DNA from 4 places in the Agrobacterium sp. 22-3639C2 genome. Region 2 is predicted to be linked to each of the others. Evidence: riboswitches for the same ligand, from Rfam matches in the RefSeq annotation. Region 2 holds a riboswitch; each other region holds the start of a gene.
What was found. Region 2 has a riboswitch for cobalamin ahead of ACQZ6D_RS17890 (DUF1852 domain-containing protein). Riboswitches for the same ligand answer to the same signal wherever they lie in the genome.
Positions count from the first base shown of each region.

Region 1: it holds a riboswitch for cobalamin, as region 2 does, so the genes downstream of both, ACQZ6D_RS13480 (CbtB domain-containing protein) here and ACQZ6D_RS17890 (DUF1852 domain-containing protein) in region 2, are expected to answer to the same signal.
Region 3: it holds a riboswitch for cobalamin, as region 2 does, so the genes downstream of both, nrdH (glutaredoxin-like protein NrdH) here and ACQZ6D_RS17890 (DUF1852 domain-containing protein) in region 2, are expected to answer to the same signal.
Region 4: it holds a riboswitch for cobalamin, as region 2 does, so the genes downstream of both, ACQZ6D_RS23760 (DUF1636 family protein) here and ACQZ6D_RS17890 (DUF1852 domain-containing protein) in region 2, are expected to answer to the same signal.

Region 1 covers NZ_JBNWDB010000003.1:103,532-111,308, reverse strand. Annotated here, with positions in the region: gene ACQZ6D_RS13520 (GNAT family N-acetyltransferase) at 1-160, shown strand, start outside; gene ACQZ6D_RS13515 (hypothetical protein) at 165-509, opposite strand; gene ACQZ6D_RS13510 (superoxide dismutase) at 730-1,332, shown strand; gene ACQZ6D_RS13505 (metallophosphoesterase) at 1,465-2,334, shown strand; gene ACQZ6D_RS13500 (helix-turn-helix transcriptional regulator) at 2,446-3,171, opposite strand; gene ACQZ6D_RS13495 (LysE family translocator) at 3,305-3,934, shown strand; gene ACQZ6D_RS13490 (c-type cytochrome) at 4,050-4,484, shown strand; gene ACQZ6D_RS13485 (c-type cytochrome) at 4,571-5,491, shown strand; cobalamin riboswitch at 5,583-5,807, shown strand; gene ACQZ6D_RS13480 (CbtB domain-containing protein) at 5,975-6,157, shown strand; gene ACQZ6D_RS13475 (CbtA family protein) at 6,168-6,884, shown strand; gene ACQZ6D_RS13470 (hypothetical protein) at 6,889-7,203, shown strand; gene ACQZ6D_RS13465 (type 1 glutamine amidotransferase family protein) at 7,309-7,777, opposite strand, start outside.
Region 2 covers NZ_JBNWDB010000004.1:114,894-122,670, reverse strand. Annotated here, with positions in the region: gene ACQZ6D_RS17910 (flavin reductase family protein) at 1-317, opposite strand, end outside; gene ACQZ6D_RS17905 (LLM class flavin-dependent oxidoreductase) at 377-1,762, opposite strand; gene ACQZ6D_RS17900 (helix-turn-helix domain-containing protein) at 1,849-2,946, shown strand; gene ACQZ6D_RS17895 (methionine synthase) at 3,298-4,326, opposite strand; gene ACQZ6D_RS17890 (DUF1852 domain-containing protein) at 4,351-5,328, opposite strand; cobalamin riboswitch at 5,432-5,644, opposite strand; partial or broken gene ACQZ6D_RS17885 (Fic family protein) at 5,839-5,981, opposite strand; gene ACQZ6D_RS17880 (hypothetical protein) at 6,431-7,711, opposite strand.
Region 3 covers NZ_JBNWDB010000003.1:880,627-888,403, forward strand. Annotated here, with positions in the region: gene nrdE (class 1b ribonucleoside-diphosphate reductase subunit alpha) at 1-853, opposite strand, end outside; gene nrdI (class Ib ribonucleoside-diphosphate reductase assembly flavoprotein NrdI) at 841-1,239, opposite strand; gene nrdH (glutaredoxin-like protein NrdH) at 1,252-1,473, opposite strand; cobalamin riboswitch at 1,728-1,951, opposite strand; gene ACQZ6D_RS17310 (nucleoside triphosphate hydrolase) at 2,083-2,712, opposite strand; gene ACQZ6D_RS17315 (ATP-binding cassette domain-containing protein) at 2,709-3,491, opposite strand; gene ACQZ6D_RS17320 (ABC transporter permease) at 3,491-4,573, opposite strand; gene ACQZ6D_RS17325 (sugar ABC transporter substrate-binding protein) at 4,796-5,818, opposite strand; gene ACQZ6D_RS17330 (ROK family transcriptional regulator) at 6,085-7,317, shown strand; gene recQ (DNA helicase RecQ) at 7,372-7,777, opposite strand, start outside.
Region 4 covers NZ_JBNWDB010000006.1:87,172-94,948, forward strand. Annotated here, with positions in the region: gene ACQZ6D_RS23750 (cobyric acid synthase) at 1-263, opposite strand, end outside; gene cobO (cob(I)yrinic acid a,c-diamide adenosyltransferase) at 265-882, opposite strand; cobalamin riboswitch at 1,009-1,223, shown strand; gene ACQZ6D_RS23760 (DUF1636 family protein) at 1,379-1,765, shown strand; gene cobW (cobalamin biosynthesis protein CobW) at 1,762-2,799, shown strand; gene cobN (cobaltochelatase subunit CobN) at 2,805-6,155, shown strand; gene cobG (precorrin-3B synthase) at 6,152-7,510, shown strand; gene ACQZ6D_RS23780 (precorrin-8X methylmutase) at 7,507-7,777, shown strand, end outside.

The DNA.
Region 1 (7,777 bases), on a different contig from region 2:
CGGCGATAGCGCCAACGCCGCCTCCATCGGGGTTCACCGCGCCGCCGGTTTCGAGCATGTCGGCACATTCAAGTCCATCGGATGGAAACACGGCCAGTGGCTGGACACGGTGCTGATGCAGCGCGCGCTGGGCGATGGCGACACCACGCCCCGTTTCTGAAACCTCAGGGCTTGGTGGAGCCGGGGATTTCAACCTTCAGCGTATCGCCGGCAAGCTCGCTGCCGAGTTCGACGGCCTTGGTCTTCTTGTCGTAAACGCAGATATGGCTGATCGTCGCATCCGCGCCCTTGGCCTTGCCGGTGAGGACGGCGAGGCCATAATTCTCGCTGCCCACCGGATCGACCACCACCTTGGCGTCCTCGATCATGTCTTTGCCGGCGCCAAGGCACGCCGTCTGCACATCCGCCACGAATTCCTTCCAGGCATCGTCAGACGATGCGACGGCGGGTAGCGCCAGCGAGGAGAAGACGGCGAAAAGCAGCGCGCGATGGATCATGGGGCGGGTCATGGAATTTCCTTCCTGCAATTTCATCAAAAGCGAACCGATAGGGTGGAAAACAGTACGCCAGGGTTGTGAAACAAATGTGGTGGCGGCTGGCTTGAGAGGAATTTTCTCTTTTGTCGGAACATTTTGATATTTCACAGGTTGCCCAAACAGAGGTTCGCTCCTATGGTCCGCTCACACGGTTTCTAGGAGCGGTAACCCGCTGCAAAAAGGAGTAAAAACCATGGCCTTCGAACTTCCTGAACTCCCCTACGACTACGACGCGCTTGCACCATACATGTCGCGCGAGACGCTCGAGTTCCATCACGACAAGCACCACAAGGCATATGTCGACAACGGCAACAAGCTGGCGGCGGAAGCCGGTCTTTCCGACCTTTCGCTTGAGGAAGTCGTGAAGAAGTCCTTTGGCACCAATGCTGGTCTCTTCAACAATGCTGCCCAGCATTACAACCACGTCCATTTCTGGAAGTGGCTGAAGAAGGACGGCGGCGGCAACAAGCTGCCGGGCAAGCTGGAACAGGCGTTCGCCTCCGATCTCGGCGGTTACGACAAGTTCAAGGCTGATTTCATCGCTGCCGGCACCACGCAGTTCGGCTCGGGCTGGGCATGGGTTTCCGTCAAGAACGGCAAGCTCGAAATCTCCAAGACCCCGAACGGCGAAAATCCGCTGGTTCATGGCGCAGAACCGATCCTCGGCGTCGACGTATGGGAACACTCCTACTACATCGACTACCGCAACCTGCGTCCGAAGTACCTCGAAGCCTTCGTCGACAACCTCATCAACTGGGACTATGTCCTGGAGCGTTACGAAGCCGCTTCCAAGTAAGTTTTGCGGATTGTAATTTTTTGAGCACCCGGCCCCCCAAAGGCCGGGTGTTCTGCTTTTGAGGTCGACAATCCAGCGTGTCGCTTCCATTTGTCACAAGCCTGTCATCCGCCCGGTTTATCGCGGCGCATCATGACTGAAAAAACCACACCGCTCTTCTCATTCGGCATTGTTGCCGATCCCCAATATGCCGATGCCGAACCCCGCCCGGATATGGGCCGGTATTATGCCGAAAGCCCGAAAAAGCTTGGCGAAGCGATCGACGCCTTCAATCGCGAGGAACTGGCCTTCGTGGTAACGCTGGGCGATATCATCGATCGCGGTTTTGAAAATTTCGATGCGATCCTTGGCGTCTACGAGCAGCTTCGCCACCCTTCGGTGATGCTGCCGGGAAATCACGATTTCGCCGTTGCCGCCGAACACCTCTCCGCCATCCATGCCCGCCTCGGCATGGCGTCGCCATGGCACGATTTCACTATCGGTGAGATACGTTTCGTGGTGCTTGACGGCAGCGAGGTCAGCTTGTTTGCCCCGCCGCCGGGCGATCCGCGCCGCACGCTGGCGCAAGAGCGTCTGAAGCGCCTGAAAGAGGTGGGTGCGATCAATGCGCAGGACTGGAATGCGTCGCTCAGCGACGAACAGTTCGAATGGCTGCGGACCGTTCTGCAAAAGGCGGATGCGGCGGGTGAAAAAGTGGTCATTCTCTGCCACTATCCGGTCTATCCGAACAACGCCCATAATATGTGGGACGCGCCCCGCATCGTTGATCTTCTGGATGTACACCCTTCGGTCGTCGCATGGTTCAGCGGCCATAATCATGAGGGCAATTACGGGGTGCAGGGCAACACTCACTTCGTCAACTTCAAGGGCATGGTGGATACGCCCGACCAGAACACCTTCGCCATTGCCGATGTGTTTGCCGACCGAATCGTCATCCGCGGTTTCGGGCGGGAGGACGATAGGGTGCTGGAGCACTTGCAGCATAACGCTGCCTTGCTTTGAAGTCAGCACCACCCTCTCAACCGTCATTCCTGTCCCTGTCACAGGAATGACGGTTGAGACGGGGGCCCCGACACACAACGAAGGTTGAAAGACGCGCTAAATCAGTTGCTTTTACGCGCCGGCTTGATTCGTCGTTCGTTCCGAAGTCCCAAGCTGATTGCTCTGCCAGCCGCTCATCCACAATTGCCGCAACCTTTCGCCTTCCATCTTGAAAAAGCTGCCGGTTGTCTTGCAGGTCAGAACGCGGTCGGAGCGGAAATTGCGGATCGCTTGCCTTAGCTCGCACCAGGCGACGATGTTGGTCGTCTCCGAATAATAGATCATGGCGATGGGCCGGATCTGTCGCCGGGTCTCGGTGCCGGTTTCATCGCCATAGGTTATGTCCAACCGCTCCTCGTCGCGCACCGCCCGCCTGACCATGGCAAGATCGACGCCGGCGGGTGAGGGCGCGATGCTGCCCCAGGCGTGCAGGGCATTGGCCGACAGGGTTTTCGACAGGGGTTCGGGCAGGGATGCGGCAATCTTGTCGCTGACCTTTTTGGCCGCCTGCCGCAATTCAGTATCGCCCGTGCGCGCGACCATGGCGAGCGCAAGCACGATCGCCTCCGTCTCCTCGATGGAAAACATCAGCGGCGGCAGGTTGAAGCCGGGACGCAGGATGTAACCGACGCCGCGTTCGCCTTCGATCGGCACGCGCATGGTCTGAAGGGCCGAAATATCGCGATAGACCGAGCGCACCGTGACTTCCAGTGCCTCGGCAATGGTCTGCGCGGTGATCGGCCTGCGCGCCACCCGCAGGATCTGGATGATCTCGAACAGTCTCGATGCCTTGCGCATTGCCGTTTTTCCCGGTGGTTTCTCAACGCAACTGACACAACGCTGTCAGTTGGCTTTTCCTATAAGCAGCAAAACACATTGAGAAACATGAGTTTTCCCGAATGTGTCGAAAACTGTTTTGGGAGATACTGACATGAGTTACGCCGAAAATCGCTGGCTTTTCTTTCTGGTCCTGTTCGGCATCATCATCCTGCCGGGCATGGATATGCTGTTCGTGCTGGCAAGTGCGTTGACGGGTGGCAAAAGAACCGGGCTTTCCGCCGCAAGCGGCATGAGCGCCGGCGGCATGGTGCATTCACTTTACGGTGCGTTGGGCGTCGGCATGCTTGCCGCCTGGATGCCGTCGCTGTTCCTGCCGCTGCTGGTCGCCGGCGCCGCTTACATGGTCTGGATCGGCGTCGGCCTGATGCGCAGCGCCATCACCGTCAATGGCGATGAGGCGCAGGCGAGCGCCTCTGTCAGAAAGGCGTTCTGGCGGGCCGTTCTCACCTGCCTTTCCAATCCGAAAGCCTATCTCTTCATGATGGCGATCTATCCGCAATTCCTCAAACCCGACTATGGTCCAATCTGGATGCAGGGTCTGGTAATGGGCGCGATGGTGGCCATCACGCAGTTCACGGTCTATGGCGCTCTGGCGCTGACGGCGGATAAAAGCCGGGCATGGCTCGTTTCCTCGCCTGCCGCGACGATTTTCATCGGCCGCGCCGCCGGTTTCATGCTGATTGCCGCAGCCCTGGTTACGCTTTGGGAAGCACTCTCCTAGACTTCTGTTTTCTTGGGGAAATTCACTGCAATGTGACTTCTTTTCGCCATGCGGAAAGGGCATCCTCGCGCCGTTATCGCGCGTTCGGCATCTGCCGGAATCAAGGAGAGAGTGTATGAAACTGAAAACCATCGCGGCGGCCATGCTTTTCGGCTGTCTTTGCGCCGGAGCGGTCTACGCTGCCGGCGAAGTCGAAAAACGTGAAGGCATGATGAAGCAGATCGGCGGCTCCATGGGGGCGCTTGCTGCCATCTCCAAGGGCCAGAAGCCTTATGACGCCGAAGCCGTAAAGGCTGCCGTGACGACCATCAGCACCAACGCCAAGGCTTTCCCCGACCAGTTTCCCCCGGGCAGCGAGACCGGCAGTGCTGCGGCACCCGCGATCTGGGAAAATTTCGATGACTTCAAGTCCAAGGCCGCCAAGCTCGGTGCCGATGCGGACAAGGTCCTCGCCAGCCTTCCCGCCGATCAGGCAGGCGTCACCGCCGCCATGCAGACCCTCGGTGCCGATTGTGGTGCGTGCCACCAGACCTACCGTCTGAAGAAGTGATCCTATTAAGAACGCCGCTTCCCGGCGGCGTTTTTTTCAGCGGGAATGATGCCTGATCTCATCAGGTGATAATGGGGAGAGGGGTCATGGCCTCCATTTGGACGAAGCTCGCGGGCGGGATCGCGGTGGCGGCCATTGCCGGTTTCGGCATTTTCGCCTGGGTCACCGCGCCTGTGCGTCAGGCACCCAGCCACTGGGTGAGCCTTGGCGAGCCGGACCTTGCCAATGGCGAAACGCTGTTCTGGGCGGGCGGCTGCGCAAGTTGCCATGCGGCACCAGATGCCAAGGGCGATGCGCTTTTGACGCTTTCGGGCGGGCAAGCGTTGAAAAGCCCCTTCGGCACCTTCCATGTGCCCAATATTTCCTCCGATCCGCAGCATGGCATTGGCGGCTGGACGCTTTCGGAATTCGGCGATGCGATGACGCGCGGCGTCGGCAAGAACGGCGAACATCTCTATCCGTCCTTCCCTTACGCCTCCTATGCCCGCATGACGCAGAAGGACATCAACGACCTCTTCGGTTATTTGCGGGTTCTGCCCGCCAGCCAGAATGACGCGCCGGATCATGAACTGCCGTTCCCCTTCAACATGCGCATGGCATTGGGCGGCTGGAAATTCCTCTATTTCGATACATCCGCGCCACCCCGCGTCGAGCTTGCCGATGCCAATGCCGAATTGCTGCGCGGCCAATATCTGGTGGAAGGCCCGGGCCATTGCGGCGAATGTCACACGCCGCGCAATGCGCTTGGCGGTTTTCTCGATGGCAAATGGCTGGCCGGTGGTCCAAATCCCGAAGGCGAGGGCCGGATTCCCGATATCACCCCCGGCTCGCAGAGCGTCGGAAGCTGGGAGGCGGCCGATATTGCCAACTATCTGGAAACCGGCTTCACCCCGGAATTCGACAGCGTCGGCGGCTCCATGGTCAAGGTGCAGCAGAATATGGCGCATCTGACGGCCGAAGACCGCAATGCGATCGCCGCCTATCTGAAGGCCATCCCGGCACGGTAGCCCTTTGCCGTCATGCCGGACTTGATCCGGCATCCAGCCGCGGCGCGCAATTCTCACGCCGGCCTGCCATTGACTCCCACCCACACCCATCGGATAACGATCCTGTGATGGTTCCTTCCGGGCGTTCCGGAAGGTGAAAAGGGAACACGATAGGGAGACATCCTCATTCGTGGCTGCCCCCGCAACTGTGAGCGGAGAGCCTGAAACGAAATGCCACTGGTAAGCATCTCGCCGGATATGGACGAGGGCAATGCCGGGAAGGTGTTTCAGGTTTTGACCCGTAAGCCAGGAGACCTGCCATCACGGAAATGTCCATGCCGGCGGGGTGTCCGGAAGAGCGGAATTTCAGGGTGGTGGTGCTTGAACGTGCCGCCCTGTGTCAGTCTCGTATCCCCGTGGTGAAGTGTATCGCATGCGGCTGCACGGCGTTTTGCCGTTCCGCCGCGTCTAAAGGCGCGGGGTCGCGCCGTAAGAGGGGTCACCATGTCCATCAACCAGAATACGGCAAATGCCGCCGTTTCGGCAAAAACGGGCAGCTTCGCGCAATCGCTGACGGCGATCGTGCTTGGTCTGTTCGTCGTCGGTTTTGTCGGCTTTTCGCATGTGGAAGCCGTTCACAACGCCGCGCATGACACACGTCATGCCAATGCTTTCCCTTGCCATTGAGGGGGAAAGCATGTCGTTCTTTCGCAATATCGTTTTTACCGCCGTCCTCGTCGGCATCGTTGGCGGCTTCGCCGTTTCGGCCATGCAGGCTTTCGGCACCACGCCGCTGATCCTGAAGGCGGAAACCTATGAAAATGCCGGTGGCGAAGCGCCCCACAGCCATGATGCTCCGGCCACGACCGGCGCTGCCGTTCCCGCGCACGAACATAATGAGGAAGCCTGGTCTCCGGCCGACGGCTTCGAGCGCACCGCCTATACGGTCGCCGCCAACGTGCTGACCGCCATCGGTTATGCGCTGGTGCTGACCGGCCTCATCTCGCTGCGTGGCACCGATGCCGGCTGGCGCGAAGGCCTTTTGTGGGGTGTGGCCGGTTTTGCCGCCGTCATGCTTGCGCCGATGATCGGCCTGCCGCCGGAACTGCCGGGCAGCCCGGCGGCCGCGCTTGAGGCGCGTCAAATCTGGTGGCTTTCGACGGTTGCCGCGACCGCAGGCGGCATTGCGCTGATCGCATTCCGGCGCGAACCCTGGGCAATCGTGCTCGCACTGGTGTTGATCGTTGCTCCACATGTGGTGGGCGCGCCCCTGCCGCCGGAAGGTGAACATGCGCTGGCACCGCTGCCGCTGGAACGACAGTTCATCGTCGCCGCCACCGTGACCAGCTTTGTCTTCTGGGCCTTGCTCGGAACATTGAGCGCGTTTTTCCTGAAGCGCTTCCAGCAGGCTTAAATCCATGCAGGACGCAGCCGAATGGAGTGAGGAACTCGACGCGCTGCGTTTTGCCGTTCCCGGTCACGGCGCTTTCTGCGCCGTGCATCGCCTTGCTTTCAAGGCAGTCCTTGGCGTCAGCCCGGAACGGGAAGCGGCGCTCGCCTATTTTCATGAGAATGAGGCTGCCTTTACGGTCGCAGCCCTTGCCAAGATAAAACGCTCGGCTTTGCCGGCCGGTCGCAGTCTGCATCTCAACAGCCGCGATATCCGCCGTGCGATTGCGGGGGAGGGCGGGGATGTCGCGCCCCGTGTCTGCCGGGTGCTTGATCAGGGGTGATTTGTGATGGTCTCGCGGCTTAACTTCCCCACCACCCTCATTCCTGTGACAAGCACAGGAATGAGGGTGGGAGGATCCGCAAAACTCTCGATGCCAAGGTGAGCCTCACCGGTGCTCCGCCGCAAAAACCTGAAGTTCCGCCTCGGCTTCCGGACCAAAGAGGCCGAGGTGTTTCAGAATTTCCACTGCGAAACTGACGGGTGCACTGCCGGCTGCGGTTACGATGCCGCCATCGCTGACCGCCTTCGGCTGGTCGCGATAGAGCGCTTCGCCGCGATAGGACGGATAGGCCTTGTGAGAGGCGAGCGAATTGCCGGTATGGGCGACGTCATCAAGGGCGCCCGTGCCTGCAAGCGCGCTGGCAGCCGCGCAGATGCCGGCAACCAGCCGGCCCTTCTCGCGAAACCGCTGTGCCAGCCCGCCAAGATCGACAGCCGTTCCCTTTTCCCAGCTGAGGCCGCCGGGAATGACGAGCGCATCGATGTTAGCAGGATCAAGCGCGTCATAGGATGTGTCGGGCGTAACGTTGAGCCCGCCCATTGAAACCACGGGCCGGCCGTCCGGGGTTGCGTAA
Region 2 (7,777 bases):
GTCCATTCTCCCAGTTCGAAGCGCTTCTCTGGCGGCACTTTTCCACCAAATGCCGCAGCGATTTCACTATGCTCGTTCGAAAGGAGGTTTAGGCTTAGCCGCCCATTGTCTAGAATGGCCGCGTGCGCCGATGCCTTGGTATTCACGCAGACCAGTAGCCTTGGCGGCTCCTGGCAGACCGAGCAAGCTGCGGTGACGGTCAGGCCTGCACGTCCTGCGCTGCCGTCTGTTGTCACAACCTGCACCGCAGCTGCCATCATCGCCATGGCATCTTTGAAACTCAGTGCATCCGCTCGCGTTAGAGTATTTACCAACATTTTTTCATCCATGGATTAGGGACAAACGAGGACCCGGACAAAGCCGGGTCCGTGATGCCTTACTCGGCAGCGTCGAGGGACTGCCCGCTAAATGCGCTTCGATAGGAAGCGCCAGGATGATTTTCAGGGAGAAGCGATCCCCGCCCGAAAAGCTTTTCGCGGAGCGTTCCTTCCGCATATTCGCTTTGCGCAAGCCCGCGTTGTTGAAGTACCGGCGTGACGTGATCGATAAAATCGACGAACGTATCAGGGTGAAGTTGGCATATCATGTTAATGCCATCGACACCGGCATCCTGCCACTGCTCCAATTCATCCGCGATGGATTCGGGAGTTCCCACGATACGGCAATTGTAGGAGAGCGCGTTTGCCAGATCCTTGACAGTAGCCTTCTCGCCCTCGGGCTTGCCCATCTCAATCATACGGGCATAACCCTGCAATCCATCCAGACCCGACTCGTCAATCGGCTTGTCAGGCTCCATGTGTGAAAGATCGACTCCCATGTCGCGGCTGACATGTGCGGCCAGACCCTCATAGCTGACCCATTCGTCAATTTCCCTCGCCTTGCGTTCTGCTTCCTCCATCGTGCTGCCGACAACGAAGGACAGTCCCTGGATGAACTTGAGATCGTCAGGGCCCCGACCTGCCTGGCTGGCCACTTGCTTGGTGCCGGCGATGCCGATACGGGCTCCGTTCACATTTGGATAGAGCACGAATGTCCCTTCGGCATGCTGCGCCGCAAACTTGCTTCCGCGCTTCGAGGCGCCTGCCTGATATAACATCGGCGTGCGCTGTGGCGAGGGGCTGACTAGATGCGGCCCCTGCACCCTGTAGCGCTCACCCTGATGGTTGATGCGGTGCACCTTGGTGTGGTCGCTGAAGACGCCGCTTTCGCGGTCCGCAATCATTGCATCTGCGTCCCAGGAGCCCTCCCAGAGCTTATAAAGCACGTCCATATATTCATCCGCCCAGTCATAGCGCTGATCGTGGGGAACGATCTTGTCGAAACCGAAATTCCGTGCTGCGTTGTCGGTCACGCTCGTGACGATGTTCCAGCCGATGCGGCCGCCGCTGATGTGATCGAGGGTCGATGCCTTCTTGGCAAACGCAAATGGGTGTTCGGAAAGAAGAGAACTCGTAAAGACAAGCCCCAGATCCGTCGTCACGCCCGCCAAAGCAGCGCAGAGAGTAAAGGTGTCGTTGCAAGGCATGTGAAGGCCTTGCTGGAAGTATGCATCCCACTTCCCGTCATAGGCGGGATCGATGCCCAGGATATCGGCAAAGAAGATGGCGTCGAATCTACCCTGCTCCAGCTTCTTGACGAGGTTGGCCCATGTTGCGAAATCGTTGAAATTGGCCAGCTCATTTTTCGGATGCCGCCACGTCCCGTGGTAGATGTGCGAAGGGACGTTCATGGTAAAGCAATTGAATATCAGACGCTTGCGCATAGCTTCTCCTGTTTGTTGTCTTTGTTCCCGGAAACAAGCCTATGCCGCAACGCAACATGCGTCTTGGCTCACAGTGAACAGTTTCTGTGCGCAAAGTGACACTGGCCATAAAGGCATTCATCATCTTCATGCCCGAAGACTGCGGAATGACCCCGGTTCGGGTCGATCGTGCCAGCAGACGAAGATTGCTTGGCATGTTTTTTGCGTCATCATTGCGAAAATGGTCGCTGACGGAGGCGCTGGAAATGACTGTCTGGAACGCAACCGAATTGCCGCAGAAGGACCGTTTCCCTTTCTGGAAAGAGGTGCTCTGCCAGGAATACGTCGCTTTGAACTCGACAACAGAAGGCCATGCCCCGTTTTTCGGCCACGTTCGTGCCAAGCTGCTAAACTCGATCAACGTCACGACAATTTCGTCGAGCAGGCAAAAAATTCATCGCCGCAGGCAGGAAATCAGCCGAATGCCCGAACAGGTGTACTTCCTCAATCTACAAGTGGAAGGTCACTGCCGGATGATGCAGAACGGCAGGGAAGCGCTCTTGCAGCACGGTGATTTCTCGATCGTCGATTCGACCGAGCCATATATCAACGATTACTGCAGCGACAGTTGGACCCAGCATTCGTTCCGCATTCCCAAGGCAATTCTGCAGCCTCTTCTGAAGCAACCCGACAGACTGATGGCCACTAAAATAAGCAGCAGTGATCCACTCGCGGGTCTTGCGACCGACTATCTGTCATCGATTGCGATGAATGCCGAGCATCTCGACGCCGTCGCGTCCTTATCCATCACCAACCATCTGGTGGAATTGGTTGCGCTGGTTCTCGGCGTATCCGATCGCGAGCGAGACCGAGCGAGGGGGACATTGCGCAATCAGCTCGCTTTTTCCCTGATCAACTACATCACTTCGCATGCGGCAGACCCGGCACTGACACCGGCGAAGGCAGCCGAACATTTCCGCATTTCGGTTCGCTATGTTCACCGACTGCTGGAAGACAGCGGCGAGACATTCAGCCAGTTTTTACTTCGGCAAAGGTTGCAAAAATGCGCGGACGATCTGCGTACCAAAAGTGGCAGCTCTATTGGAGAGATTGCTTTCCGATGGGGATTCAATGACCTCTCGCATTTCAGCCGATCGTTTCGGAACCAGTTCGGTGTCGCGCCACGCGAATATCGAGTGCAGTAGTGCAAAGCAAGCAGCACCCGTTTGACGTAGACGGGTTCGTGGACGGTGGATAGCGACGGACTTACATGGCAAGCGACTTGTCTTAACCCTCGACAGGATCAAAACCATCAAATCCTCAGTTGAGTTGTAATGAATGTGTAAATTTTCTAATCTGGCGACGACCTGCTCTTCGGAATTGCCGGCTTGAACAGGCCGTCTTGGCAGCTTTGCGCCAAGAGGCGGACATCCGTCGAAGCCTTCAGGATGATCCGCGCCGTGACCTTATAGCCATTCGTAAGTCTCCCAGCGTTTGTCGCGATGGGCGCGGTGGCGGCGAACGGCTGCCATCCGCAGGTTCAGACTATCAAAAAACTAAACAGTGAGCTCTCTTCGGACGATCTCAGCTCCTGCGCTCAAGGAATTCAGCTTGTCTCTTGCCACACGACGAGACAGGGGGGCCATGCCGCAATTGGTGCAGGGGCAAAGTTTATCTGCGTCGACAAACTTAAGCGCCTTGCGCAGCGTTGCAGCGACTTCCTCCGGGGTTTCGATGGTATTGCTTGCCACATCGATGGCCCCGACCATGACTTTCTTACCTCGAACAAGTTCCAGAAGATCCATTGGGACATGAGAATTGTGGCATTCGAGGGAGATCATACCGATGCCGGATTTCTGCAGCTTGGGGAGAGTTTCCTCATACTGCCGCCATTCTGACCCGAGTGTCTTTTTCCAATCCGTATTGGCCTTTATGCCGTAACCGTAGCAGATATGGACGGCGGTCTCGCACTTCAGCCCTTCAATTGCCTTGTCCAAAGTGGCAACACCCCAGTCATTCACATCGTCAAAGAAAACGTTGAAGGCAGGTTCGTCGAACTGGATGATATCGACGCCGGCAGCCTCCAATTCCTTTGCTTCCTCGTTGAGTATCCCGGCAAATTCCCAGGCAAGCTTTTCACGGCTCTTATAATGGCCGTCAAAGAGAGTATCGATCATCGTCATCGGACCCGGCAACGCCCATTTGATGGGTTGTTTGGTCTGCTGGCGCAAAAACTTGGCGTCTTCGACGAACACGGACTTCTGGCGAGACACGGCGCCGACGACTGTCGGGACACTCGCATCGTAGCGATCGCGAATTCTGACTGTCTCGCGTTTTGCAAAATCGACCCCGTCGAGGTGGTCGATGAAAGTCGTGACGAAATGTTGGCGTGTTTGCTCGCCATCACTGACGATGTCGATGCCGGCCTGTCGCTGATCGTCCAGTGAAAGGCGCAGGGCATCTCTCTTGCCTTCCAGTAATTCCTCGCCCTCCAGCTTCCAGGGCGACCACAGTTTTTCGGGCTGCGCAAGCCAGGAGGGTTTCGGCAGGCTGCCAGCAGTCGATGTGGGGAGAAGTTTCTTCACGGTGGGACCTCTTCTAAGTGATGCTCAGGCGGGGCGGTGAGCAAACAATTGCTCAAGGACGGCGCGGTATGGCTTAATGAAGTGTTTTTCGGTGAACTTACCCTGATCCACCGCCAAGCGATTTCGTTCGTCGCGATCGTAAATGACCCGGGTCAGCGAATAGTCCTGGTGCTTCAGGTTGGGCTGGTAAAATGTCCCGGCTGCTGCGTTCGCATTGTAGATTTCGGGGCGATAAATTCTCTGAAACGTTTCCATCGTGCTGATGACGCCGATTAGCTCAATATTGGAGTAGTCGCCCAGCAAGTCCCCAACAAAGTAGAACGCCAACGGCGCAACGCTGCCTGCAGGCATGAAGTAGCGAACCTGCAATCCCATTTTCCCGAAATACTGGTCGGTGGACGAGAACCCATTCTGCCGGTATTCGACGCCCATGACGGGGTGATGATTTTCGGTCCGGTAATAGGTCTTGCTGGTCGAGGCGCTGATGCAAATGACCGGCGGCTTGCGAAAGTACGAGCGGTAGGCATCCGACCGCAGAAAAGACTTGAACAGGTTTCCATGCAGGTCGCCGAAGTCGGCCGGAATGCTGAGGGCAGGAACGCTCTTGTTATGCTCCGGCAGCACAATGCTGAAGTCGTAGTCTCGCACATAGGAGGAGAAGTTATTCCCCACAATGCCGTCGATACGTTCACTGGTTTTGTGATCGATGATCGTCGTCTTCAGTATCTCGATGAGGGGAAATTTTTCACCTGCGACATCGAAGCTCATGTCGACCGAAATGATCTCCAACTCGACCGAGTATCGGTCCGATTTGGGATTATCCCAGTGCGCGAGGGCGTTGAAGCGGCTGTCGATCATGCGCATGACATTGCGCAGGTTTTCCTGCCGCTTTTCGCCCCTGGCCAGATTGGCGAAATTGGTGGTGATGCGCGTATTTTCTGAAGGACGATAGTCCTCATCGAAGGGTACGCTCGTGATCGTAAAAATGCAGGTCTGAGACATGTTGTGCCCCTATAAAGTTGGGGGCATGGGTCTGCGGACGCATAGCAAGACAGGCCGCGACAATGCAGCCTTTGCTACGGCACACTGGGACACCCCGCCCGTGGACGTTACTTCACCAAAGGCAGGTCTCCTGGCTCACGGATCATCACTTCCGTCCGTCTTCCCGGGGTAAACCAGTGACATATTGGACTTCAGCTCGCCGCTTACAGTTGCGGGGGCAGCGTCGGCTTTTCCGCATGACACGGAGCACCGACTTCCCTCTTAGCCCCGGCACGTTGCGTGCAACGACTGGGGAACCTTAGGCGTGACGACCATATTGTAAGCCACGTCATCGGTCAACATCATATAACGATATCTTTATGTCCTTAAGTCTACGTTTCCATTGTCGGTTCCGACCGAGTAGGTTGCATTCGGCGTTGTCAGGCGATTCTCACATACGCGGACCTGACCGTGGCAAACGTCTCGCTCCACGCAGTTGAAAGGATCAGACCACACCACGAATAGTTCCTAGCGCGGGAGCAGCCTGGTGATACCGTCTAGGCGCCCAGAGCGCGTTCCGCCAGACTTAGTCGCTCCAGAAGAGCCAGTACGTCGATCGACGGTTCAGGAGGCAATTGGGGCAGCTAGAAGGCGCGCATGATTTCGCCTGCCACAGGCGTTTCATTGAAGCGGCCTCGCCGGAGGTTGGGATGCTATCCGAACATGCCCTACTGTGCCGGCGCAGCGCTAATAAAGGAATCGGCGTTTGAATTAAATAGCGAATGAGCGAAGGCAAGCACCCTTAAATTGCGGGCCGATAACATCACGGACGCGTATCCGCATCAGCACCGCCGAATTTGTGCTCGGGCCTTCGAACGGCCCCATGTCGTTGAAGGTGCACAGGAAGTTCCGATCCGCACCCGGCATCTGACAGGTCTGGCAGTGGGCGGTATTCGGCTTCGTTAATCGTACCGTCAGGCTTGAATCACTGGAACTGCTAGTCGGCAGTCAACGTTGCGGTTTTACGCTTTTCGCCGCTTTGAGCAGCGTCATGCGTCCCCGTTTCCAATCTCCGGCGCAACGGCCTGGAGCAATATCCTCCTGCTGCCGCCGAGACGGACAGTTATCCCTCACAAAGACGAATACAACCGCTTTTTCGAAGAAAAGGGTTCCAGCCTTTCGCTGCAAGGATTGCCCAGGCAGTGGCGCCAACATGCGGCAACCTGAAATATTTGAAGTCGGCAAATGTCGAGGTCGGCCCGATCATCAGCCCGGTCGTCAGTTCGTCCCCGACTGTCGCGTAGATCAGGTTATCGGGAGATATTTGTGCGGCGATGGTGGCAAGCAGTGCCTCGGCCCGCTCGGCATCGCCGACCTGCTGAAATGTCAGCGCGGCCTGGGCCGTACCTTCCAGCCACACACCATCCCGATCGTCGTTAAAATCAAAACCTCCCGCAACCGCATAATGCCGATCAACCCAATGCAGAACACGCCCACTGCGGCCCCGAAACTCCGGCACGGCGAGAATGGGCCAGAGCTCGGAATCTATTCCGGACTGGCTCGAGTTGGGTGTGTCGCTTCCGGGTAGGCTGCCGACGTAAAACCGTCCCTGCTGCTCATTCCACATCGCATCAAGAAATTTGCGTGTTTTGTCCCGCATCGCCTGCCAGGCGCGCGCGCCCTCAATTTCGGCGAGCCAACCCGCAACGGCATACACATCGAGATTATGTTCCGTCGATTTCCACTCGAGTTTGGCCGGTGCAGGCTCATGACCGAATGTGCCACCTGTGTAGCCGATATCGCGGACGCCCGCCGTATGCGCATCGATCCAGCGCATGAGTTTGGTCGCTGCCTGCACATAGGACGGATTGCTTAATCGTTCACTGGCAGTGAGAAGCGCAAGTGCCGCCCAGGCCAGGTTGCCCGTTGCGCTGCCGACCTGATAGTCATCCTCGACCCACGTCTTGCTGGCCTCACTCCAAAAACCGGGCAAAAGCATAGCATCGTTTTCGTTCGCAACGGGGCCGGAACGGTAGGCGTTGCGCAGGCGGCCATCGCTGTAATAGCGATCATTGTTGACGGCGAGCAGCAGCGCATCGGCAACCCTTTTTGCCTCGGTATCGTTGCCACAGGAAAAAAGGGCAATCGTCGCCAGGGCATTGTCATAGGTGAAACCCGCATTTGAAAGAGCGGGATCAAGCGCTTTGCCACCCGGTGCAGGCTCAAAGCTCCGAAATACGAAGGGGGTGGTGGATCTGTCCATCTTCCCAACGAGACCCGCGCACAAGCTAACAGCAAGGCGGTCGCGAACTGATCCGGAACCGGTGCGCCCATCGCCACCAGCGACCACTCCTGTTGTGAAGCAGGTCATGAGAACTGTCGCGATGATCGATTTGACAGACATGAGTTTTCCGTTTTGTGGGCGCTTTTCCAAACAAGCCCGCCTCGAGCTTGCGGTTTACGTCGAGCA
Region 3 (7,777 bases), on a different contig from region 2:
GGAAACGCATGATGTCCGGGTGATGGGCATGCAGATAGACCGCGCCAGCGCCCTGGCGCGCGCCAAGCTGGTTGGCGTAGGAGAACGAATCTTCCAGCAGCTTCATGACAGGAATGACGCCAGAGGACTGGTTTTCGATCTGTTTGATCGGCGCGCCGGCTTCGCGAATATTGGTCAGGGACAGTGCTACGCCACCGCCACGCTTGGAAAGCTGCAATGCTGAATTGATGGACCGGCCGATGCTTTCCATATTGTCTTCCACACGCAGCAGAAAACACGAAACCAGCTCACCGCGGCTTTTCTTGCCAGCGTTGAGAAAGGTCGGGGTTGCCGGCTGGAAGCGGCCGGAAATGATTTCATCCATCAGATCGCGGGCAAGCTGCTCGTCGCCACGCGCCAGAGCCAACGCCACCATGCAGACGCGGTCCTCATAACGCTCCAGGTAACGCTTTCCGTCGAAGGTCTTCAGCGTATAGGACGTATAATATTTGAAGGCGCCGAGAAATGTCGGAAAACGGAACTTTCTGGCATAGGCCTCGTCGTAGAGGTCACGGACGAAATTGAAGGAATACTGGTCCAGCACCTCCTGTTCGTAATATCCCTCGGTCACGAGATAATCGAGCTTTTCCCTGAGATTATGGAAAAACACCGTGTTCTGGTTGACGTGCTGAAGGAAATATTGCCGTGCCGCAAGGCGGTCCTTGTCGAGCTGAATCTTCCCGTTTTCATCGTAGAGGTTCAGCATCGCGTTCAGCGCGTGATAGTCCAGTCCCGCGTCCAGGTGTTTCTGCGCAGCGGTTACTTGTTGTTTGGCATCCGTGTTGCGCACCGCGCTCGAGGTCAGCGTGTCCAAAATCGTTCCAATCCATGATTGACGTTGGCGACATCTTCCTCCGTGCCGAGAAGCTCGAAGCGGTAGAGAAACGGCACCGCGCATTTACGCGACACGATATCTCCGGCGGATGCGAAAGCTGCGCCAAAATTCGTATTTCCCGCCGCGATGACGCCGCGAATGAGATTTCGGTTTGAGGGCTCGTTCAAAAACCGGATAACCGGTTTCGGTACCGCTCCTTTCATGCCGCCGCCCCCATAGGTGGGGGTGACGAGAACATAGGGCTCCGACACGTGAGGAACGTCTTCCTCGGCGCCGAGCGGCAGGCGAAGCAATCGTCGCCCCAGTTTTTGAAGGAAGCGATGAGTGTTCTCAGACCGGCTGGAATAATAGACGATCAGCCCCATCGCATCGCCTCCTCAGCTGATCGAGCCAATCATGTCCGGACGGAAACCCGCCCAATGGCGTTCGCCGGCAACGACCACGGGAACCTGCATGTAACCAAGGCCGCGAACGCGATCGAGGGCATCCGCGTCTTCTGAGATATCGACGATCTCGTAGCTGACACCGATGCGGTCAAGCGCACGATAGGTGGCAGTGCACTGAACGCAGGCGGGTTTGCTGTAAACGGTGACGGTCATTGTTTCCTCTTTCGAAGCCGCCTTTACGCACGGCTCAACATTGCCCGCCTGCAATCACAAGCGGGTGGCGATGGTTCTGTCATTCTGGCGAGGCGCGGCTCAGGCCGCGTAAGATCGCTGTCTACGCCGACGAGCGTAGAAACTCATAAAAATGCACTGGCATGACTTCACCCCGAAGCTTGTTCTGGAGGGGGCAGAAAAGGGCGCACGCAATTCATTTGCGTCATACACCTTCCTTCCGGACACCCCGCCCGTGGACGTTTTCGCTCAAGGCAGGTCTCCTGACTTGCGGGTCAAAACATCCATTCCCACCTTCCCGGAGCTTTTAGCGCCAGTGGCTCAAATCGGAACGATGCTCACCGCTTACAGTTGCGGGGGCAGTTTCGGCATTGCTTCACCATAATGGTGTTGCGCACCGAATTCCCGTCTTAGCTCCCGACGCTTGCGAATCGAAAGAACCTTGAACACCACATATAGTATATGATGAATTTTTTTCGTCAATAATTAGACATGCGAAAGCCCCACCCTGTGGATCAAAAAGATTCAACACATGGTCAACAAAGGCTTAACGGTGAATGCTCGATGCCGCCTACGGACGGAAGCGGCGGGTTATTCCCAGATATCGATGCGAATATCGGCGGGGCGGGAGTTCTCAATCACCCGCTTTCCGTTGGGAAGATCATTTTCGAACAGTTTGGCGTGAATCTCGGTCGCATCGAGACCATAGCCCTGCCATCTATCCCGCAGGCGTTCCTCGAGCACCGCAACGGATGGGCCTACGAAGACGGTAAGATCGAAGCTGCCGGAAAGCTTCGTCCACGGCGCCTCGTTCAACAGCAGATAGTTGCCTTCGGCAAGAATGAAGCGTGTTTCTGGCGCGATGGCGCGAGCGGAGGCAATGGCAATTTCGCGGGAGCGGTCAAAAACCGGGACAAGAACTTCCTGCCCGCCCTGACGAACTGCGGAGACGATATCAAGAAAGCCGCGCACGTCGAAGGTCTCCGGTGCGCCTTTTCGCGGCAAGAGCCCCCGTTCTTCGAGAATACCGTTATCCATATGGAAGCCGTCCATGGGCAGGACAGCCGCAGCCTCGCCGCGCGCCACGAGGGCACCGCACAGGGCATCCGCCAGCGTGGATTTGCCGGCCCCAGGGGGACCGGCAATGGCAATGATAAAACGAGATTTATCCTCAGCCCGCCGAAGAACGTCTTCGACGATCGTTTCAAGCTTCAACGTCATGCGGCCAGCGTTTCCTTTGGCGCTTCCTTGGCGCCCGTCATGAAGGCGACGGCGTCGGACATGGTATAGTCCTTCGGATTGATGACGCACAAACGCTTGCCCAGCCGATGAATATGAATCCGGTCAGCAACCTCGAAAACATGCGGCATGTTGTGCGAGATGAGAACGATCGGTAGCCCTCGCGCGCGTACATCCAGAATAAGCTCGAGAACGCGGCGGCTTTCCTTGACGCCGAGCGCCGCTGTCGGTTCGTCAAGGATGACGACCTTGGAGCCGAAGGCGGCTGCACGCGCCACCGCAACACCCTGGCGCTGGCCGCCGGAGAGGGTTTCCACCGCCTGATTGATGTTCTGGATCGTCATCAGGCCGAGTTCAGAGAGTTTCTCACGGGCAAACTTTTCCATCGCCGGACGGTCCAGTGCCCTGAACAGGCTTCCCTGAATACCGGGTTTGCGGATTTCACGGCCGAGAAACATATTGTCGGCTATGGACAATGCGGGAGACAGCGCAAGGTTCTGATAAACGGTTTCGATACCAGCCTTGCGCGCCTCGATCGGCGAGCGGAACTGTACCGGCTTGCCTTCAAGCCTGATCTCCCCTTCATCGGGTGTCACCGCACCGGAAATCGCCTTGATGAGAGAGGATTTTCCAGCACCGTTATCACCGATGACGGCGAGGATTTCGCCCGGATAAAGGTCAAAATCGGCATTGTCGAGCGCAGTCACACGACCGTAGCGTTTAACGAGATTGCGTGCTGTGAGGATAGGTTCTTTTGCCATCAGCCTGCTACCTTTCTGATCCACTGGTCGATTGCGACAGCCAAGATGATAAGGACGCCGATCAACAGATAGGTCCATTGTGGGTCTGTTCCGATAAGTCGCAGGCCGAGAGAGAAGACACCGACGATCAGCGCGCCGAAGATCATGCCCATGATCGAGCCGCGTCCGCCAAACAGCGATATGCCGCCGATGACCACTGCGGTGATGGATTCGATGTTGGCGAACTGACCGGCGGTCGGCGATACCGAGCCGATGCGGCCGATGAGAGCCCAGCCCGCGAAGGCGCAGATAAGCCCGGAAAGTGTGTAGACGGTCGTCAGCATGCGCTTGACGTTAACGCCGGCAAGTTCGGCTGCGTCAGGATCATCACCCACTGCATAGAGATGTCGACCCCAGGCGGTGCGGTTCAGCACATACCAGAGCAGGGCAACCAGCAGAACCATCGCAATGACGCCATAGGTGAAGACGGCGCTGCCGATGCGGATATTGTTGCCGAAAAACTGGAGAATGGGCGCCTGTTGGACGATATCCTGTGAGCGGATCGTTTCGTTGGCCGAATAGAGGAAATTGGTGGCCAGCACGATCTGCCACATGCCCAGTGTAACGATGAAGGGCGGAAGCCGCATGCGCGAAACCAGCACGCCATTGATAAAGCCACAAAATGCGCCGACTGCGAGACCGCAGACAATCGAGAGTTCGGCAGGCAAACCATAGCGGAACGTAAACTGTCCCATGACGACGGAGGACAGAACCATGATCGCACCGACCGAAAGATCGATACCTGCTGTCAGAATGACCAGCGACTGTGCCGCGCCGACGATGCCGACGATTGCCACCTGCTGAAGGATAAGGGTCAGCGAAAAGGCCGAGAAAAACTTACCGCCCAGGGTCATGCCGAAGACAGCCAGCGACAACACCAGAACGATCAGCGGTACGGCCGCCGGGCTGGAATGCAGAAAGTGCTGGAATTTTTCAAGCAAACTCTTGTTGTGCGTATCGAAAGCAGCGACCTGGGTCGAACTTCCCGACAGCACTTTTTCAAATTCATTATGCGGTTGAGCCCGCACTGGCTGATCGCTCATGGATTTTCCTCCCGATCGCTCCATCGCATCAGCCCCGAACCCGGGATTATTTTCCAGAGGGGACAATGCGTAGATTCAAACTGTTGAGAAGCGTGCCTCAGTTACGTCCACGGACGTCGAGCGCGCTCGTTTGTTCCTGTCCGATCACCCAGATCGTTCTTTTTAACCATTCCGGTTCAAGGGCGGGGGCAAATTGCCCCCGCTGATTTCAACGGTAAAGTATTAGCCCCAGCACTTCTTCAGGCCTTCCTTGGTGTCGATCGAATCGAGACCCTTGACCGGCTTGTCGGTTACCAGCGTTACGCCGGTGTCGAAGAAGTTCTTGCCTGCGGTCGGCTTCGGCTTTTCACCGGTGTCGGCAAACTTCTTGACGGCTTCCACGCCGAGTGCCGCCATCAGCAGCGGGTATTGCTGAGACGTTGCGCCGATCACGCCTTCCGCAACGTTCTTGACACCAGGGCAACCGCCGTCGACGGAAACGATCAGAACATCCTTTTCGCGGCCAACGGCTTTCAGCGCTTCGTAAGCACCGGCAGCTGCAGGTTCGTTGATGGTGTGAACGACGTTGATGGTCGGATCCTTCTGCAGCAGATTTTCCATCGCAGAGCGGCCGCCTTCTTCGTTACCGTTGGTAACATCATGACCAACGATACGCTTGTCGTCTTCATCACCAATCTTGTTGATGTCCTTCACGTCGATGCCGAAGCCCTTCATGAAGCCTTGGTTGCGCAAAACATCAACGGTTGGCTGGGAAGGCGTGAGGTTGAGGAAGGCGATTTTCGCGTCCTTGGCCTTGTCGCCGAGGGTGCCGGCAGCCCATTTGCCGATCAGCTCGCCGGCCAGAAGATTGTCGGTAGCGAAAGTGGAGTCAGCGGCATCAACGGGTTCGAGAGGTGTATCGAGGGCAATGACCAGAAGACCGGCATCGCGCGCCTTCTGCACGGCCGGAACGATGCCCTTGGTGTCCGATGCGGTAATCAGGATACCCTTGGAGCCATCGGCAATGCATGTCTCGATCGCGGCAACCTGGCTTTCGGAATCGCCATCGATCTTGCCGGCATAGGACTTCAGCGTCACGCCAAGTTCTTTAGCCTTGGCGGTTGCGCCTTCCTTCATCTTGACGAAAAAGGGATTGGTGTCGGTTTTGGTAATCAGGCAAACCGAAGTATCGGCGGCGGACGCGACGGACGCGAAAGAAACGCCGAGCGCAAGCGCGCCCAGAAGAGCGGAAACAGTCGTCTTCATTGTAATCCTCCCATTGAATGTTTGAGTACCGTGACGGTTACCCGACGATCTCGTCTCCTCCGAGAACAGCGACCGTTGACACAGATGGAACCACCAAAGGAAACGGCTGTCAATAAATAAATCCGATTGAATTATTAATTCCGTATGGCATTCTAACAAGCGGCAGGGAGGAATATCGCGGCGTCGTTTAACGTTGCGATAGCAAGATTGCCATAAAGCCTGCATGTATTGGTCGCGGCGGATATGGCGGGCGGGAGGATGAAACTATGAGACAATCTGTCGAGACGGCGCCGCCCGCGCCGTCCACCAACATGGATATGAGCGGCGGCGCCAACCAGATCGGGGTGCGTGCCTATAACGAGCGGCTTGTGCTGTCGCTGGTTCGCCGCCACGGCGGCTTGTCGAAAGCCGAAATATCCAGGCTTTGCGGTCTCTCGGCGCAGACCGTCTCGGTCATCATGCGCTCGCTCGAAAGTGACGGTCTTCTTATTCGTGGCGAAAGACTGCGCGGCAAAGTCGGGCAGCCTTCGACGCCGATGCGCCTCAATCCCGATGCCGTCTTCTCGTTTGGCGTGAAAATCGGCCGTCGCAGCGTCGATCTGGTGCTGATGGATTTCGTCGGCCGGATCAAGCTGAAGCTCCGCAGAACTTACCCTTATCCTATGCCGGAATGGATTTTGCCATTCGTCATCGAGGGTATCACGGAACTCGAGTCCAAGCTCTCTCCGGCCGAACGGCAAAAAATTGCCGGTGTCGGCATTGCCGCACCGTTCGAATTGTGGAACTGGGCGCAGGAGGTGGGCGCCCCGCAGAATGAGATGGAGCGCTGGCGCGACGTCGATATCCGTGCCGAAATTGCGGATGGCGTCAGCTATCCGGTTTTCCTGCAGAACGATGCGACCAGTGCCTGCGGTGCAGAACTGGTTTTTGGTGCAGGCCAGAACTACCCCGATTTTCTCTATATCTTCATCGGATCCTTCATCGGTGGCGGTGTCGTTTTAAATTCCGCACTGTTTTCCGGAAAGACGGGCACCGCCGGTGCAATCGGGCCCCTTCCGGTTCAGGGGCAGGACGGCAACACGGTCCAGCTTCTGAAAATCGCCTCCATCTTCGTTCTGGAAAACATGTTGCGCGAACGCGGCATCGATCCACGTCCCCTGTGGTTCTCGCCGGATGAATGGATCGATTTCGGCGAGCCGCTGGAAAGCTGGATCGGAAAAACGGCCGCGGCCCTTGCGCAAGCCGTCATCGCTGCAGCCTCCATCATCGATTTTTCCAGCGTCATCATCGATGGCGGTTTTCCGGATTGGGTCAGAGCAAGAATAGTCTCCGCCACCCGCCTTGCCCTCAAACATCACGATCTTCAGGGTGTTACGCTGCCGGAGATCATCGAGGGAGCGGTCGGCAGCCAGGCCCGGGCTATCGGGGGAGCGAGCCTGCCCCTGTTTTCCCGTTATCTCATCGACCAGAATGTTCTGTTCAAGGACACCACAGGCTGAGGTTTCAGGCCCTGCCGAAATTTCCTGGTGGGACTCTTTGCCGGATTCAAATGGTCACTCGCTGGCGGCATGTTCCACGATCGCTGCCAGAAAAGCAGGGCCGTATCGTTCCAGCTTTGTGTCTCCCACTCCAGGTATCTGCGCCATTTCTCCCACAGAGGCCGGTCTTGCTGCCGCAAGCTCAATGAGTGTCTTGTCTTGGAAAATCACATAGGGCGGAACGTTCTGCGCGCGGGCAATTTCCATGCGCTTCGCACGCAGCGCCTCAAAGAGACTGCGATCGGCATCCGGTAGAACAATGGCGGTGGGCTTGCGATTCGTCTGTTGTCGCGCCGAACGGGGAGCGGACGGTATCCTCAACATCAGGGACGGCTTTTCGCGCAGGAACCGCCTCCCTTCTTCGGAAATGGACAATCCCCCGTGACCGGCCAGATCAACCTCGATCAGGCGCAGCGCAACC
Region 4 (7,777 bases), on a different contig from region 2:
GCGCCGGTTTCGCTCTGCGGCTTTAAAAGCACCGGGTTCATGTGAACCGACAGCGGAACGCCTGCCGCCCGCGCCTGCAGCGCCTGCGCGCGACCGATCTCGCCGCCATCGGCGGTGACCGCCGCATTGTTCGACATGTTCTGCGGCTTGAACGGCATGACGGACAGGCCACGCCTGATGAAGGCGCGGGCAAGGCCAGCCACCATCAGCGATTTGCCGACATCCGAGCCGGTTCCCTGAAACATCAGCACACGTGCAGTCATGTCAGTATTCTATCCCGGCCTGCGCCTTTACGCCCGCCTTGAAGTGATGTTTGACGAGGGTCATTTCCGTCACCATGTCGGCAGCGTCGATCAACGGCTGTTTGGCGTTGCGGCCGGTAACGATGACATGCAGATCGGATCTACGGTTGGAAAGCGTTTCGACGACCTCTTCCAGCGGCAGGTAATCATAGCGGAGCGCAATGTTCAGTTCGTCGAGAACCAGCAATCCGATCGTTTCGTCGGCCATCAGTGCTTTCGCTTCCTCCCAGGCCTTTGTAGCTGCCGCGACATCGCGCTTCAGGTCCTGCGTGTCCCAGGTAAACCCCTCGCCCATGGTGCGCCATTCCACCCTGTCGCCGAACAAAGTCAGGGCCTGCTGTTCACCCGTCGACCATGCGCCCTTGATGAATTGCACGACGCCGACCCGCCGCCCGGTGCCGAGCATGCGCAAAGCAAGGCCGAAAGCGGCCGTGGATTTGCCTTTGCCAGGGCCGGTATTGATCATCAGCAGACCTTTTTCGATCGTCTTTTCCGCGACTTCGGCATCCTGAACCGTCTTGCGGTTGACCATTTTCTGCCGGTGGCGTTCGGCTTCGCTGTCGCTGATATCGCGTGTCATCGCGTTTTCCTTCTCGTCCAGCGGCGCGGGACCGTATGCCCCGCCATTCGGAGCGGCGACTATACTCAATTTGCCGCACCCGGCAATCGACAAGCCGGCAGCATTGACCGTCACGCCCGTTCAGCCTAAGGGTAAGGCACTGACGGTCTTTTCCCGGCAACGGGAAAAGCTAAGAGGGAACACGGTTCCACCCCATAACGGGTCATTCCGTGGCTGCCCCCGCAACTGTAAGCGGTAAGCCCGCACTATGAAGCCACTGGACCATAAAATTGGCCCGGGAAGGTGGTGCAGGGTGTTTTAAAGCCGCAAGCCAGGAGACCTGCCGTTTCAGGAAAAAACGTCTCCCGGGCGGGGTGCTCCGGTCAGCCGGTCGAATTGATTTGCAGCCGCGCTTTTCAGTGCGCTGTTTTCGACATCCGCACCCCGATGAGTTTAAAGGCGCGGAAAGCGGAACGGTTTGGATATTACCACAACATCTTCTTGTGCGGACGGGACAATGGAAGTCAACACAGCTTCCGGCGTGGTCGTTTTTGTCTGCCGAAGCTGTCGCGACGACACCGATCCCAATGCGGAGCCGCGCCCCGGCACCATCCTTGCGGAAGCTGCCATCGCAAAAGCGCGTGACTCCGGCATCGATGTTCGCTCCGTCAATTGCCTTGCCAATTGCAAACGAGGCCTCAGTGCCGTGCTGCGCGGTGCCGATGGCTGGTCCTATGTATTCGGCGGGCTGACGCCCAACGATGCGGAAGACCTGCTCACGGGCGCACAAATGCTGGCCGCCTCCGCAGATGGCCTGATGCCCTGGCGCTGCCGCCCCGACACATTGAAGCGCGGCATGGTGGCGCGCATTCCCCCATTCGATTTTACCGAGGAGAGATCATGAGCACCCTTCTGGACCGCGTTCCCTGCACCATCGTCACCGGCTTTCTGGGGGCTGGAAAAACCACGCTGCTGCGCGGTCTCCTCGAAAAGCTTGATGGCAAGCGGCTTGCCATCATCGTCAACGAATTCGGTGATATCGGCATCGATGGCGATATCCTCAAGGGATGCGGCATTGAGAGCTGCCCGGAGGAAAACATCGTTGAGCTGGCCAATGGCTGCATCTGCTGCACGGTGGCGGATGATTTCCAGCCGGCCATCGAACAGATTCTGAGCCGCCAGCCGAAGGTGGAGCACATCCTCATCGAGACCTCCGGCCTTGCCCTGCCCAAGCCGCTGGTGCAGGCATTTCAATGGCCGGCCATCAAGAGCCGCGTGACGGTTGACGCTGTGGTTGCCGTGGTGGATGGCGCTGCCCTTGCCGAGGGTCAGGTGGCGCATGACATGGAAGCCCTTGCCGCCCAGCGCGCAAATGACGAAGCCCTCGATCACGACGATCCGGTCGAAGAGGTTTTCGAGGACCAGATCGCCTGTGCCGATCTTATCGTGCTGACCAAGGCGGATCTGCTCGATAGCGCCGGTCTGGAAAAGGCGAAGGCTCATATTCTCGAGCATTTGCCGCGGGCCGCAAAGATCGTCGTCGCCTCGAATGGCGTCATCGATCCGGCCGTGCTGATCGGCCTCGGTCTTGCGGTTGAAGAGGATATCGAAAACCGCCGCACCCATCACGATGGTGAACTCGACCACGAACATGACGATTTCGACAGCTTCGTCATCGACCTGCCGGCCGTGACCGATCCGGAAGCGCTGGCGGCTCGTATCGCCGAGACGGCGGCTGCGGAAAATGTTCTGCGCATCAAAGGTTTCGTCGAAGTATCCACCAAGCCGATGCGCCTGCAGGTGCAGGCAGTCGGTAGCCGCGTCAACCATTATTATGACCGTCCCTGGGCGGCCGGTGAAGAGCGCCGCAGCCGCCTCGTCGTCATAGGCGAAAAGGGCCTCAACCGCGAAAAGATCGAACAGATGCTGGCCGCCTGATAGAAATGCACATTCTCGCCACCACATCTTCGTCTCTGGACGACCTGATCGAGCCGGTTGATCTCAACCAGCCGCGATCGGATGTGGTGATGCTGTCTTTTTCGGCAAGCGATCTTGCCGGGCTGGAACAGGCATGGCGGCAGGCAGAGGGCGCGCTTCCGTCCCTGTCCGCTGCCAACCTCTCCGAGCTTCGGCATCCGATGTCGGTCGATCTGTGGATCGAAAAGACGGCCGAACATGCCCGTGTCATCCTTATCCGGATTCTCGGCGGCGCGGAACGCTGGCGCTATGGCGTCGATCAGCTCAGCACGATGGCGCGGCGACGTGGCATAAAACTTATGCTCCTGCCGGGTGAATGCAGTGAGAGAGACGAAAAGCTCGAAGCGGCCTCGACTGTTGATCGCCAGACGTTGGCGTCCGTCCTCGCCTTCTTCCGCGAGGGTGGGCGGGAAAATATGGACCGGCTTGCCATTGGTCTTGCTGCCCTTGTAAGTGGTGGCGCATGGCCAGATATCGAGGCTCAACCGCTGCCGAAAGCCGGCTTTTACCGGCCGGGTAACGGCGTCGTGGATCAGGCGGAAGCCTGCGCCGGTTTTCCCGCCGGTGCAGCTGTCCTTCCCATTCTCTTTTACCGCTCCATGCTTCTTGCTGCCGATGCGGCGCCCGTGGATGCGCTTTTTCACGCGCTCTCTCAGCGCGGTTTTGCGCCATTGCCGATTTTCGTCAGCGGCCTCAAGGATGGGGAGGCGATCCGCTTTCTCGAAACCGTACTGCCCGAACTCCAGCCCGCCGCCATCGTTGCCGCCACGGCTTTTGCCAGTCAAATGGACGACAGCGGTAAAACCCTGTTTGACCGCCTCGGCGTGCCGGTGTTTCAGGTGGTTATGGCGACGACGCGACGGGACGGCTGGGCGGAAAATGCGCGCGGTCTCAACCCTTCCGATCTTGCCATGCATGTGGTTCTGCCGGAACTCGATGGCCGGATTCTTGCTGGCGCAATCTCGTTCAAGCAGGTGCGGACTGATGGCGGTATCAGCCTCATCAATGTACCGGAGGCTGATCGCGTCGAACAGGTGGCAAACCGAATCGCTGCCTTTCTGCAATTAAAACAGTCCACGCCACAGGAACGGCGGATCGTCATTCTGATGCCGGATTATCCCGGTGCTGCGCCGGGGCGCACGGGTTATGCCGTTGGTCTCGATGTGCCGCAAAGCGTGCTTGAAATGCTGCGCGATCTGGCCGCGGCAGGATATGTGGTTTCGGATATTCCCGAAACGGCGCGGGCTTTGCTGGATTGTGTCGAGCAGCAGGAAGCGGCTGTCGGACTTTTAGACTATCGTGATTTTCTTTTGGGTTTGCCTGAAGGGGTTGCCGCCTCCGTGGATAGCACGTGGGGTTCGGCCGAACAGGACGACGCACTAGCCGACGGCGCATTCCGTTTTCGCGTCGCCCGTTTCGGCCAGATATTCGTGGCCCTGGCACCGGATCGTGGGCGAAATGAGGATCGGCGGGTGGATTACCATGACCCTGCCCTGCCGCCACGTCATGCGTTGGTCGCTTTCGGCGCCTGGATGCAGCGTGTCGCAGGGGCGCATGCCATTGTGCATGTCGGTGCGCATGGCACGCTGGAATGGCTGCCCGGCAAGACAGTTGCGCTTTCCCGCGATTGTTTTCCTGAAATCGTCACCGGGTCTTTGCCGGTGGTCTATCCGTTCATCGTTTCCAATCCGGGCGAAGCGGCGGTTGCCAAACGGCGGATCGCTGCTGTCACGATCGGCCATGTTCCGCCTGTGCTGGTAGATGCCGGGCTTTCGCCGGAACAATCGGCTCTTGAACAGCTCGTCGACGAATATGCGCAGGCAGATGGGCTCGACCGCCGCCGCCGCGACCGGCTGGCGAAACTGATCGTAGAGAAGGCGCTGGAAACCGGTCTTGCGGCGGATGCCGGTGTCGGTGCAAAGGACGATGCCGATGCGGCGCTGTCGCGCATCGACGCCTTCCTCTGCGACCTCAAGGACTTCGCTATCAAGGATGGCCAGCATGTTTTTGGCCGCAGCCCCGAAGGCGAGACCGATCTTCTGAGGCTTGAAAGTGCTGCGGCGGAAAAAACGGCGCTGCTTGCCGCGCTCGATGGCCGCCATATTGTCCCCGGTCCTTCCGGCGCACCCGCGCGCGGGCGTCTCGATGTCCTGCCGACGGGCCGCAATCTTTATGCTGCCGATCCGCGCACCATGCCGACGCCGACGGCTTTCGAGCTGGGCCGCATGGCGGGCGAAGAAGCGCTTCGGCACCATCTGCAATCCCATGGCGACTGGCCGAAACATCTGGTTTTTGATCTCTGGGGCAGCGCCAGCCTGCGCAATGGCGGCGAGGATGTGGCGCAGGCGCTGCATCTGATGGGAGCGAGACCGATCCATGACCTGGCGACGGGCCGCGTCACAGGCATCGAGGTTCTGCCGCCGGCCAGTATCGGGCGGCCGCGTGTCGACGTCACATTCCGGATTTCCGGCCTGTTCCGCGACATGTTTCCGGCGTTGATCGCTCTTCTAGACGCCGCCGCCAAGGCTGTCGCGCGGCGGGATGAAGCGCCGGGTGACAATCCGCTGGCGGAAGAGGCGGTGGCACTCGGGCATATACCCGCACGCATCTTCGGTTCGGCACCCGGCACCTATGGTGCGGGCACTGAGGAGAAACTCGCCAGCGGAAAATGGGAAGAACGCGAGGAACTGGGCCAGGCGTATCTGGATGCGGCAAGCCATGCCTTTGGTGGTGCGGATGGGCTTGAGATTTTCGAGGATGCCGGTTTTGTCGAGCTGGTGCGCCGTGCCGATCTTCTCGTTCACACCGGTGACGATCCGGGCCGCGATCTTCTCGACGGCTCTTCCGATGTCGCCTTCATCGGTGGGTTTTCCGCCGCAAAAGCACTCCTTGGCGGCGTTGCCGATATTGTGGCGCTGGATACGACCGATCCCGCGCGTCCGCGCGCGCGATCCATTTCGCAGGCGCTGACGCGCGTTGTTCGGGCCCGCGCCGTCAATCCGCGCTTCATTGCCGGCCAGATGCGGCACGGCCCGCGCGGGGCGGCGGAATTTGCCGAGACGGTTGACCGGCTGATCGGTTTTGCGGAAACCACCCATGCGGTATCTTCCTCGCTGATCGAGGCGCTTTACGACGCCTATTTCGGCAATGAGGACGTGCGCGATTTCATCCTGCGGGAAAATCCGAAGGCGGCGGAGGTCATGGCGACGCGCTTTTTATCCGCCCGTCGTCGCGGGTTGTGGCACAGCCGCCGCAATGCGGTGGATGCGGAACTTGAAATGCTGATCCTGCCCCGTTCTGAAAGGGTCGGCGCATGAGGACGGCCCCTTCCGATCCGGTCCAGCCGTTTGGCCGCCGTGGGACGTGTCCGGCCTTATCGACCCCGATGCTGACCGGTGACGGATACCTGTCGCGCATCGCATTCGAGGCGGATATTGCGCCCCATGATATGATAGCACTTTGCGAACTTGCCGAGCAGCACGGCAACGGTCTGATAGACATCACGGCACGCGGCAGCCTGCAATTTCGCGGCCTGACGCGGGAAAGCGCCTGCGACCTGGAGAATGATGTTCTGGCGCTCGGTTTGCCGCTTCGCGACGGGCTGGCAGTCGAGACCTCACCTCTTGCCGGTCGGGACGATCGGGAAATCGCCGATGGCAGTGCCATTGCGGATGAGATTCGCAGAGAGGCTGCTGCGCTGGCGCTGCATGAAAAGCTCGCCGCCAAAATGTCCGTCATCATCGATGGGGGCGGCCGTCTTTCCATGTGCGATTTGCTGGCCGATATCCGTCTGAAGGCGGTGCGGCTCGATCATCGAGTTTTCTGGCAATTGCTTGTCGGAGGTCCGGAGAGCAAGGCGTTGCGCGCGGGATTTGTTGAGGCCGACAAGGCAGCCGATGTGGTCCTGTTGCTGCTCGTCCATCTGGCCGGCAAAGGACCGCTTGCCCGTGGCCGCGATCTGGATTTGCGGACGATAAAGGCGATTTGCGGAGACCGCCTGGTAGATAGCGAGAGCCAAGGCGAGATGCCTGCGCCTTCCTCGCCCCTGGGGCTGATGGCGGCCGGTGATGGTACCTTTGCTGCCGGTATCACTCCTGCTTTCGCGCAAGTTCGTGCTTCCGATCTGTCGCGGCTCTGTGGACTGGCGCGCGCATTTGATATCGAAACATTGCGGCCGTCGCTCAATCATAGCCTGCTATTTTTCGGGTCGCGGAATGCTTGCGATGCGCTGATGCAAACTGCGGACAGTGCCGGTTTCATCACAAGGGCAGGTGATGCGCGGTCTTCCATCGCTGTCTGTCCCGGCACGCCGGGATGCGCTTCGGCTTTCTTTCCCACACATGATCTGGCGGCCTTTGCATCGCGGGAACTAGCTTCCATGCTCGATGGCTCCTTCACACTGCATCTCTCCGGCTGCGGAAAGGGTTGCGCGCATCCCGCCCCCTCGTTTTTGACCTTTTCCGGCACCGCCGATGGTCTGGCCTTTTCGTTTTCGAGCCGCGCCTGCGACCCGCAGGACGGTATTTTACCTTTCGAGCAACAGAGGACGGCGCTTTCGCGGCTTGCCCGTCTTTGCGAAAAAGAACATAAGCCCGGGGAAAACGCTGCCGACCTGCTTGCCCGTCTGGGTAAGGAGGCAATCGTTGCCGCGCTTCGACAGGATGACCGATGACCGACCATGATTATATTCGCGACGGCAATGCGATTTACGAGCGCTCCTTCGCCATCATTCGCGAGGAAGCGGATTTGTCCGCCTTTACCGAAGATCAGGCGGATATCGCCATTCGCATGATCCATGCCTGCGGGCTGGTGGAAGCGGCCAGCCATTTCCGTTTTTCTCCGGATTTCGTTGTCGCTGCACGTGGTGCTTTGCTGGCGGGCAAGCCCGTTCTGTGCGATGCGGAAATGGTCGCCCACGGCGTGACCCGCGCCCGCCTTC